2 regions of the Streptomyces enissocaesilis genome follow, and region 2 is predicted to be linked to the other one. Evidence: riboswitches for the same ligand, from Rfam matches in the RefSeq annotation. Region 2 holds a riboswitch; the other holds the start of a gene.

Region 1 (4,785 bases), on a different contig from region 2:
CTGGGACGTGGCGGTCACGCTCACCGCCAGCTGGCAGAAGATCTTCTCGGACGACGTGAAGGTCGGCTTCTTCGCCCAGCGCGACAAGTACCAGGCGGGCATCGACGCGGGCCAGGTGCTGCCGCCCGCCAAGAACATGGACCAGATGCACACCGTCGTCACCAACTCGACGGTCGACGGCGTGCTGTGCGCGCTCTTCGCGGTCCTCATCGTGGTGGTACTGGCCGACGCCGGCCGGGTCTGCCTCAAGGCGATCCGCGACCCGCAGAGCGTGAAGCTGCACGAGGCTCCGTACGTCGAGTCCAGGCTGGTCGCCCCCGCCTCGATCATCGCGACCAAGGAGGAGAAGGCCGAGCTGGTCGCGGCGGGCGCCGGCCCCGAGGGCGGCACCCGCAAGGAGACCGCGCCGGCCGGCCCGGGGGCCTCCGAATGACCCTGACGGACGTGCGCCGCGCGGCGGGCCGGATCCGCTGGTACGTCCGCGAGCTGACGGGCGAGTCGGCGTACGACCGGTACGTCGCCCACGCACGGTCGTGCGACCCCGAAGCACCGGTGATGACCCGCCGTCAGTTCGAGCGCGGCCGCACGGACGCCCGCGAGGCGGACCCCCGCGAGGGCTTCCGCTGCTGCTGAGCGGTCCCACAACGGGCCGCCGCGCCCCCTTACGGGGATGCGGCGGCCCGTCGGCGTCAGCGCACCCACTCCTTCAGCGCTTCGGTCTCCAGGGTGATCTCCACCGGGCCCGGCAGCGCCACCTGCTTGCCGAACGGGACCGTGTGCGCGTTCTCGTACCGGACGCCGTCGGGCTCGCTGCAGACGGTCACCTCGCGGGTGTCGCGGTCGATCAGCAGGTAGACCGGGATGCCGGTCTCGGCGTAGGCACGCGGCTTTTCCACCCGGTCGCGCTGGTCGGTGGCGGTGTCGTACGACGTGACCTCGACGACCATCAGCACGGAGTCGGGATCGGCTCACTCGCCCTGCCCCACGAAGGCATCACCGGGTGCGAGTGAGCCGTCGGGGCGCGCACGGCCCTTCCGGCATGCCTGCACCTTCAGTCCCTGGTCGGGGTGGAGCCACAGCTCGGGACGGGACTGCATACAGATGCGTGTCAGCCACTGAATGATTCGCCCGTGGTCCCCGTCCGGCACAACCCTCCCCTCAGCCTCCCGTCGATGAGTTCCCGCCGCACGCCCTCGGTCGTGCGGGCCAGTGTGCGCGTGGCCTCGTCGAATTCTTCGGGGAGCGGGTGGGGCCGGTCGGCGACAGCTGACATGGGGCGTACCTCCGTGTGCTCACGACGATAGCGGAGCGCTGTGACAACCACCTTCGCTCTTCCCGTGTGACACAACATGTGGGGGCCGCTTCACCCAACCGCCCCCACATGTATGCTCATGCTCGCTGTCGCCGCAGGGGAATCCGGTGTGAATCCGGAACTGTCCCGCAACGGTGTGATCGGTGCGCTTCTGCGCACCCAGGAGTCCGAAGACCTGCCGACGGTGTGTCCGGCTCGACCGAACCGGACACCGACACGTCCGGGCCTCGCGGTTGGGCCGGTGGACGCTACGCGGTATGCCGCCCTTCCCGGGGTGACGTGTGCCCGTACGCCCCCCCCGTTCCCCGCCGGCCCCGAGCCGAGCGAGGGAGAGCACCCCGTGACCATCGCGTCAGCCGATCCGGCAACTGCCACGGAGCCGACGGATCCAGCGGAGTCGACGGAGCCGTCCGACGGGCCCGGAGCCGGGACCGCACTGCTGCGGACCCTCACCGACCTGACCGCCGACCTTCCCGACACCGACCCGGGCAGGGTCGCCGCGGCCGCCCTGCGCGGCCGCAACGCGGCGTCGGACGCGGCCGAGCTCCGGGGCCTCGCCACCGACGCCGCCGCCGGGCTGATCTCCGAGGACCCGGCGTACTCCCGGCTCGCGGCACGCCTCCTGACCCGGACGATCCGCGACGAGGCGGCGACGCAGGGCGTCCGCACCTTCTCCGAGTCGGTGTCCGTCGGCCACCGCGAGGGCCTGATCGCCGACCGTACGGCCGGCTTCGTGACCGCCCACGCGGCCCGCCTCGACGCGCTGGTCGACCCGGCCGCCGACGACCGCTTCGGCTACTTCGGCCTGCGCACGGTCTACAGCCGCTACCTCCTGCGCCACCCGATCACCCGTCAGGTGATCGAGACCCCGCAGCACTTCATGCTGCGCGTGGCGTCCGGTCTGGCCAAGGACGACTCCCCCGCGGCCGCCGACGAGGTCGCCGCGCTGTACCGCCTGATGAGCCGCCTGGACTACCTGCCGTCCTCGCCGACGCTCTTCAACTCCGGTACGCGTCACCCGCAGATGTCCTCCTGCTACCTGCTGGACTCGCCGCTCGACGAGCTCGACTCGATCTACGGCCGCTACCACGAGGTCGCGCGCCTCTCCAAGCACGCGGGCGGCATCGGCCTCTCGTACTCCCGCATCCGCGCCCGCGGCTCCCTGATCCGCGGCACCAACGGTCACTCGAACGGCATCGTCCCCTTCCTGCGCACCCTCGACTCGTCGGTCGCCGCCGTCAACCAGGGCGGCCGGCGCAAGGGCGCGGCCTGCGTCTACCTGGAAACCTGGCACGCGGACATCGAGGAGTTCCTGGAACTGCGCGACAACACGGGCGAGGAGGCGCGGCGTACGCACAACCTGAACCTCGCGCACTGGATCCCCGACGAGTTCATGCGCCGCGTCGACGCGGACACCGACTGGTCGCTGTTCTCGCCCGCGGACGTTCCCGAGCTCGTCGACCTGTGGGGCGACGCGTTCGACCGGGCGTACCGCAAGGCGGAGGCGGACGGTCTGGCCCGTACGACGATTCCCGCGCGCCAGCTGTACGGCCGGATGATGCGTACCCTCGCGCAGACCGGGAACGGCTGGATGACGTTCAAGGACGCGTCGAACCGTACGGCGAACCAGACCGCCGAGCCGGGCTCCGTCGTCCACTCCTCGAACCTGTGCACCGAGATCCTGGAGGTCACGGACGACGGTGAGACGGCCGTCTGCAACCTCGGTTCCGTCAACCTCGGTTCGTTCGTGTCCCGGAACGGCGAGATCGACTGGGAGCGGCTGGACGAGACCGTCCGTACCGCCGTCACCTTCCTCGACCGCGTCGTCGACATCAACTTCTACCCGACCGAGCAGGCCGGCCGCTCCAACGCCAAGTGGCGCCCGGTGGGTCTGGGCGCGATGGGTCTCCAGGACGTCTTCTTCAAGCTGCGCCTGCCCTTCGACTCCCCCGAGGCGCTCGCCCTCTCCACGCGGATCGCCGAGCGCATCATGCTCGCCGCGTACGAGGCGTCCTGCGACCTCGCCGAGGTCAGCGGCCCGCTCCCGGCCTGGGAGAAGACCCGCGCGGCGCGCGGCGTCCTGCACCCCGACCACTACGGCGTCGAGGTCACCTGGCCGGAGCGGTGGGACGCGCTGCGCGCCCGTGTCGCGAAGACCGGAATGCGCAACTCCCTGCTCCTCGCGATCGCGCCGACCGCGACCATCGCGTCGATCGCGGGCGTGTACGAGTGCATCGAGCCGCAGGTCTCCAACCTCTTCAAGCGCGAGACGCTCAGCGGTGAGTTCCTCCAGGTCAACGCCTACCTGGTGGAGGACCTGAAGAAGCTCGGCGTCTGGGACGCCCAGTCCCGCGAGGCGCTGCGCGAGTCCAGCGGCTCGGTGCAGGGCTTCAGCTGGATCCCCGAGGAGGTACGGGCCCTCTACCGCACCGCCTGGGAGATCCCGCAGCGCGGACTGATCGACATGGCGGCGGCCCGTACGCCGTACCTCGACCAGTCGCAGTCCCTGAACCTCTTCCTGGAGACGCCGACCATCGGGAAGCTCTCCTCGATGTACGCGTACGCGTGGAAGAAGGGGCTGAAGACGACGTACTACCTGCGCTCGCGCCCCGCGACCCGCATCGCCCGGGCCGCGGGCTCCGGCGCGGCGGCCGCGGCCCCCGTCCCCGTCCCCGTACAGCAGGCCCCCGCCGCTCCCGACGCGGACGCGATCGCCTGCTCCCTTGAGAACCCCGAGTCCTGCGAGGCGTGCCAGTAATCATGAGTGACAAGAACCTTCTCGACCCGGGCTTCGAGCTGACCCTGCGCCCCATGCGCTACCCGGACTTCTACGAGCGCTACCGGGACGCGATCAAGAACACATGGACGGTGGAGGAGGTCGACCTCCACTCGGACGTCGCCGATCTCGCGAAGCTCTCGCCCGGTGAGCAGCACATGATCGGCCGGCTGGTCGCGTTCTTCGCGACGGGCGACTCGATCGTCTCCAACAACCTGGTGCTGACGCTCTACAAGCACATCAACTCCCCCGAAGCGCGCCTCTACCTCTCGCGCCAGCTCTTCGAGGAGGCCGTCCACGTCCAGTTCTACTTGACGCTGCTGGACACCTACCTCCCCGACCCGGACGACCGCGCGGCGGCGTTCGACGCGGTGGAGGAGATCCCCTCGATCCGTGAGAAGGCGCAGTTCTGCTTCACGTGGATGGACTCGGTCGAGAAGATCGACCGCCTGGAGACGAAGGCCGACCGCCGCCGCTTCCTGCTGAACCTGATCTGCTTCGCGGCGTGCATCGAGGGGCTGTTCTTCTACGGCGCGTTCGCGTACGTCTACTGGTTCCGCTCGCGCGGCCTGCTGCACGGCCTGGCGACCGGCACCAACTGGGTGTTCCGCGACGAGACGATGCACATGAACTTCGCGTTCGAGGTCGTGGACACCGTCCGCAAGGAGGAGCCGGACCTCTTCGACGACGCCCTGCA
Region 2 (4,785 bases):
CGTCCGCGATGCCCGCCCGCCGGAGCGGCTCGAACAGCGCGTCGGGCGACTTCCAGCCCGCGTTGCCCGCGTCCAGGTACACCTTGGCCTTCGGCTGCCGCTTGAGCCGCGTGACGGCGTCCTCGAGGAGGTCGTACCGCTCCTCGTGGAACTCCTCGGGCGTGCAGCCGTCGACCAGGTGCAGCAGCGCGTCCGGCTCCAGGATCACGGTGGCCGGGCGGCCGCCGATGCCCCGGGCGACCTCGTCGACCCACGCCCGGTAGGCGTCGCCGTCGGCCGCGCCGCCCTTCGAGAACTGCCCGCAGTCGCGGTGCGGGATGTTGTAGAGGACGAGCAGCGCGTCACGGTCGGCCTTCTCGGCCGCCTCGGTGAAGCCCCTGGCCTGCGCCTCGGCGTTCTCCGAGAGGATCCACTCGGCGGCCGGCTGCTCGGCGATCCTCCTGATCAGCCCGGCCTTCTCGTCGTCGCCCCGCTCGGCGTACTCCGCGACCTGCCGGGCGGCCCTTCCTTCCGGATTGACCCAGTACGGGTCACTGCCCTTCGGCTGCTGCTTCACCGACGGCTGCTCCGTCTCGCCGCCCCCGTCGCCGCCGGACGAGGAACAGCCCGTCAGCAGCAGCGCGGCGCCCACGGCCCCCACCGCGACCGCCCGGACACCCCTGCGCCCACGGTCGCCGCACCTGCCGTACATCCACTCCCCCTCGACCGCACCGACATGGCTGAGAACCCCCCGGCCTCCCCCGGACACATCCGGGCGAAACCATCGTGACACACGGGTCCGTCACCGGACATGGGAGACAGGGGGCGCGGGGCGGGCGGGCCCGCGCGGCGCCCTGTTGACAGTGTTCAGCCAGGCTGGGACTCTCCGGGGGACAACTCCACACATCGAGACGACGGTGGACAGGAACCCGGTGCGATTCCGGGACGGTCCCGCCACTGTGACCGCACGAGAGCCCGGGTGCCCCCGTACGGAAGTCAGGAACTGACCCGTCGTTCTCCTGCCATGGGGCGTGGAAACCCCAGAAGGAGGCTCACCGGTATGTCACTGCACACCGCGCAGCACACCGACACCGCGGCGGTCGCGTCCGCCGCGGCCGGCACCCGCGACTGGCTGATCATGGCCGCCGCGGCGATCGTCGCGCTGATCGCGCTCTACGCGGTCTTCATGGACAACGGCACGGTCGTCTCCGCGACCGGCGACTACCTGCACGAGTTCTCGCACGACGGCCGGCACCTCTTCGGTGCCCCCTGCCACTGATCGGGGCCGTACGCACCATGTCCGCACCTGTCACACCCGTACTGCCCCTGCTCGGGCGCGGGCTGGCGGCGGGCGGGGTGGCCGGCCTTGCCGCCGGCCTCTTCTCGCTGCTCCTCGCCGAGCCCCTGATGGACCGCGCGATCCGCCTCGAAGAGGCACGCTCCGCCGCCGCGGAGCATGCCCACGGGGCGGCCGCCACGGCCGTCCAGCACCACGAGGAACTCTTCTCCCGCTCCACCCAGCACGCCGGCCTGGTCGTCACGGCGGTCGTCGCGGGCCTCGCGCTGGGCGCCCTGTCCGCCCTCGCGTACGCCCTGGTGCACCGCCGTACGGGGATCGGCGAACGGCCGTGGCCCCGCGCCCTGACCTTCGGCGCGGCCGCCTTCGTGGCGGTCTCGCTGCTGCCGGGGCTGCGCTACCCGGCGAGCCCGCCGGGTGTCGGGGACTCCGGCACCGTGGCCGACCGCCAGGCCCTGTGGCTGGCCGCCGTCGTGATCGGCGTCCTCGGCATGGTGCTGGCGTGGCAGGTGTACGTACGCCTCGCCGGCCGGCCGGTCCCGGTGCGCCAGATCGCGGTGGCCGTCACGGCGGTGGCGACGCTGGCGGTGCTCTTCGCGCTGCCGGGCAACCCGGACGAGGTGCCGGTGGCGGCGACGCTGCTGTGGGACTTCCGGATGCTGTCGCTGGCCTCGCACGCGCTGCTGTGGGCGGTGTTCGCGGCGGTGTTCGGCGGGCTCGGGCTGCGGGCCGCGGGGCGTGGGCGGGGCCTGTCCCCGGGGCCCGTTCCTCAGACGCCGGCCGGACTGGAGGCGCCCGTCAGGTAGGCCGACACCACGACGTTCGCCGTGTAGGTGCGGGCCTTCTTGTCGTACGTGCCCCCGCAGGTGATCAGGCGCAGTTCCGCCCGGCCGCTCTCGCGGGGGCCGTACACCTTCTGCGGGTCGAAGCGTTCGCGGGTGAAGACCTGGACGTCGTCGACGGTGAACTCCAGGCTCTCGCCACCGGCCCCCGTCACCCGGACCTTCGCGCCGGGGCGGGTCGCGCTCAGGTGGTAGAAGACGGCCGGTCTGCTCTCGGTGTCGACGTGGCCGACGAGCAGGGCGGCCCCCGCCGCGCCCGGCCTGGTCCCGTCCCCGTACCAGCCGACCCTCGACGGCTGGCTGTACGGCGGCGGATCGACGGCGCCCGTCGTGTCGAGCCCGCGCGGCACGACGGGCGCCGTGACGCCGATGGACGGCACCTCGACGCGCTGCGGCGCCGCGCCCTCGACGGGGGCGTGCGCCGGAGGCAGCACCGCCCCCAGCGGGCGGCCGACCGCGGCCACGTCCCCGGTGGTCGGTGCCGAGCTGCCGCCGGGGCCGTCGGCCGTCCCGCGGCCCCACAGCCACAGCGCGAGCAGCAGCACCGCCCAGGCGACGCCGGTCAGCAGCCGTGCGCCGCCGGACGGCTTGTCCTCGCCGGACACGTCAGTCCGTGTCCGTACGCCGGCGCCGCGCACTCCGGTACGCCACGGCCACGGCCGCCACGCCCGCCAGCACGAGGCCGATCACGGTGTGCGGTGTCCCGGGCCCGTCCTCCTCGGCCGCGGCGAGCTGCGCCGTACCGCCGCCGCCCGCGTGCACGGGGGCGTGGGGGGTCGGGTGGTGGTCGGGGCGCTGGTCCGAGCGGTGGTCGGGGCGGTGGTCGGGGCCCTGGCCCGGGTGGTTGTCGGGGCGCTGGCCGGGACGGTGGTCCGGGTACTGGCCGGGGTCCTGGTCCGGGCGGTGCTCGGGACGCTGGCCGGGGTCCTGGTCCGGGTGGCGGTCGGGGCCCTGGTCAGAGTTCTGGTCCGGGCGCTGACCGGGACGCTGGCCGGAATTTTCCTCCGGGCGCTGGTCGGGGCGCTGGCCGGGCTGGTCGGGACGCTGGCCGGACTGGTCGGGCTGGTCGGGACGCTGGCCGGACTTGTCCGGGCGCTGGCCGGGCTTGTCGGGACGGACGACGGTGACGGTCCCCTTGGCCTGGCCGCCGTCCTTGCACTTCACCCGGATCTCGTACTCCTTGGGCTGGGCGTCCGACCGGATGTGGGCCTCGGTGAAGAGGGCGCCGCGGTCCGGGGCCGGGCTGAAGTGGACGGCCGTCGAGAAGGCGTCGGACGTGCCGGTGGCCTTCCCGCCCTTGCACACGTCTACCCGCAGATCCACCTCCCCGCCGGGCGCGATGGTGGACGGCGTGACGGCGATCCGGCCTTCGGCCCCGTCACCGGCGTGGGCCGTCGCGGCCGGCGTGACGACCACCGCGGCCGCCACGCCGGCACACAGAGCGAACTGCAATGAGCGCATAGTGAACCTCCTGGTCCTACGAAGATTCACCGGTACGGGCCGTTTCCGCATCTCCAGGGGCGCGTCAGTGCGCCGTACGGGCCCAGGAGCGCGCCGCGCGGCGGCCGGGCCGGGCGGACGGCCGGGTCAGACGCGGTCGACGAGGTCCGCGATCGAGTCGACGATCGTCGACGGCCGGAACGGATAACGGTCGACGTCCGCCGGCCCCGTCAGACCGGTCAGTACGAGAAACGTCTCCATGCCCGCTTCCAGCCCCGCCAGGACGTCCGTGTCCATCCGGTCGCCGATCATCGCGCTGGTCTCGGAGTGCGCGCCGATCGCGTTGAGTCCGGTCCGCATCATCAGCGGGTTGGGCTTGCCCGCGAAGTACGGGTCCTTGCCGGTCGCCTTGGTGATCAGTGCGGCGACGGCTCCGGTGGCGGGCAGCGGACCCTCACGGCTCGGGCCGGTCTCGTCGGGGTTGGTGCAGATGAAGCGCGCACCGGCGTTGATGAGCCGGATCGCCTTGGTGAGTGCCTCGAAGCTGTACGTACGGGTCTCGCCCAGGACGACGTAGTCCGGGTCGTGGTCGGTCAGGACGTAACCGATGTCGTGCAGCGCGGTGGTCAGTCCCGCCTCGCCGATGACGTACGCCGTGCCGCCGGGCCGCTGGTCGTCGAGGAAGCGGGCGGTGGCGAGCGCCGAGGTCCAGATGTTCTCCACGGGCACGTCGAGGCCCATGCGGAAGAGGCGCGCGTGCAGGTCGCGGGCGGTGTAGATCGAGTTGTTCGTGAGGACCAGGAACGGCCTGCCCGATTCGCGCAGCCGCTTGATGAAGGCATCGGCGCCGGGGATGGGCGTGCCCTCGTGGATGAGAACGCCGTCCATGTCGGTGAGCCATGATTCGATCGGCTTGCGCTCTGCCATGTGCCGGACTCCTGCCGTACGCAAAAAAACGCTGGGGCGCCCGGACCACGCCGTCCGGGCGCCCCCACCTTAATCAGACTGCCGTGATCTTGACCCCGTCGACCACCCGGTACCAGATGTTGCTGCCGGTGCGGCGGAAGCCGACGCCGGCGGCCCCGGCCGGGACGTCGAGGGTCGGCGACCGGGGCTGCGAGACGACGAGGCGGGAGGAGAAGGACGAGTCCGGCTCGAAGCCGGTGTCCGGGCGCGGGACGCGGGAGACGGCGGCGTACGTGCTCTTCATGGCGGCGATGTGGGCCT

Evidence for each region. Region 2 has a riboswitch for cobalamin ahead of ABD374_RS24100 (hypothetical protein). Riboswitches for the same ligand answer to the same signal wherever they lie in the genome.
Region 1: linked by a shared signal. The riboswitch ahead of ABD374_RS20565 (ribonucleoside-diphosphate reductase subunit alpha) and the one ahead of ABD374_RS24100 (hypothetical protein) in region 2 are both predicted to bind cobalamin.

What each region holds. Positions count from the first base shown of each region.
Region 1 is NZ_BAAAUD010000041.1:45,991-50,775, forward strand. It holds gene ABD374_RS20550 (carbon starvation CstA family protein) at 1-433, shown strand, start outside; gene ABD374_RS20555 (YbdD/YjiX family protein) at 430-633, shown strand; partial or broken gene ABD374_RS20560 (Uma2 family endonuclease) at 690-1,273, opposite strand; cobalamin riboswitch at 1,386-1,509, shown strand; gene ABD374_RS20565 (ribonucleoside-diphosphate reductase subunit alpha) at 1,653-4,070, shown strand; gene ABD374_RS20570 (ribonucleotide-diphosphate reductase subunit beta) at 4,073-4,785, shown strand, end outside.
Region 2 is NZ_BAAAUD010000047.1:367,781-372,565, forward strand. It holds gene ABD374_RS24095 (glycoside hydrolase family 6 protein) at 1-691, opposite strand, end outside; cobalamin riboswitch at 878-1,006, shown strand; gene ABD374_RS24100 (hypothetical protein) at 1,040-1,258, shown strand; gene ABD374_RS24105 (CbtA family protein) at 1,276-2,082, shown strand; gene ABD374_RS24110 (class F sortase) at 2,046-2,723, opposite strand; gene ABD374_RS34720 (hypothetical protein) at 2,725-3,579, opposite strand; gene ABD374_RS24120 (HAD-IIA family hydrolase) at 3,706-4,485, opposite strand; gene ABD374_RS24125 (hypothetical protein) at 4,559-4,785, opposite strand, start outside.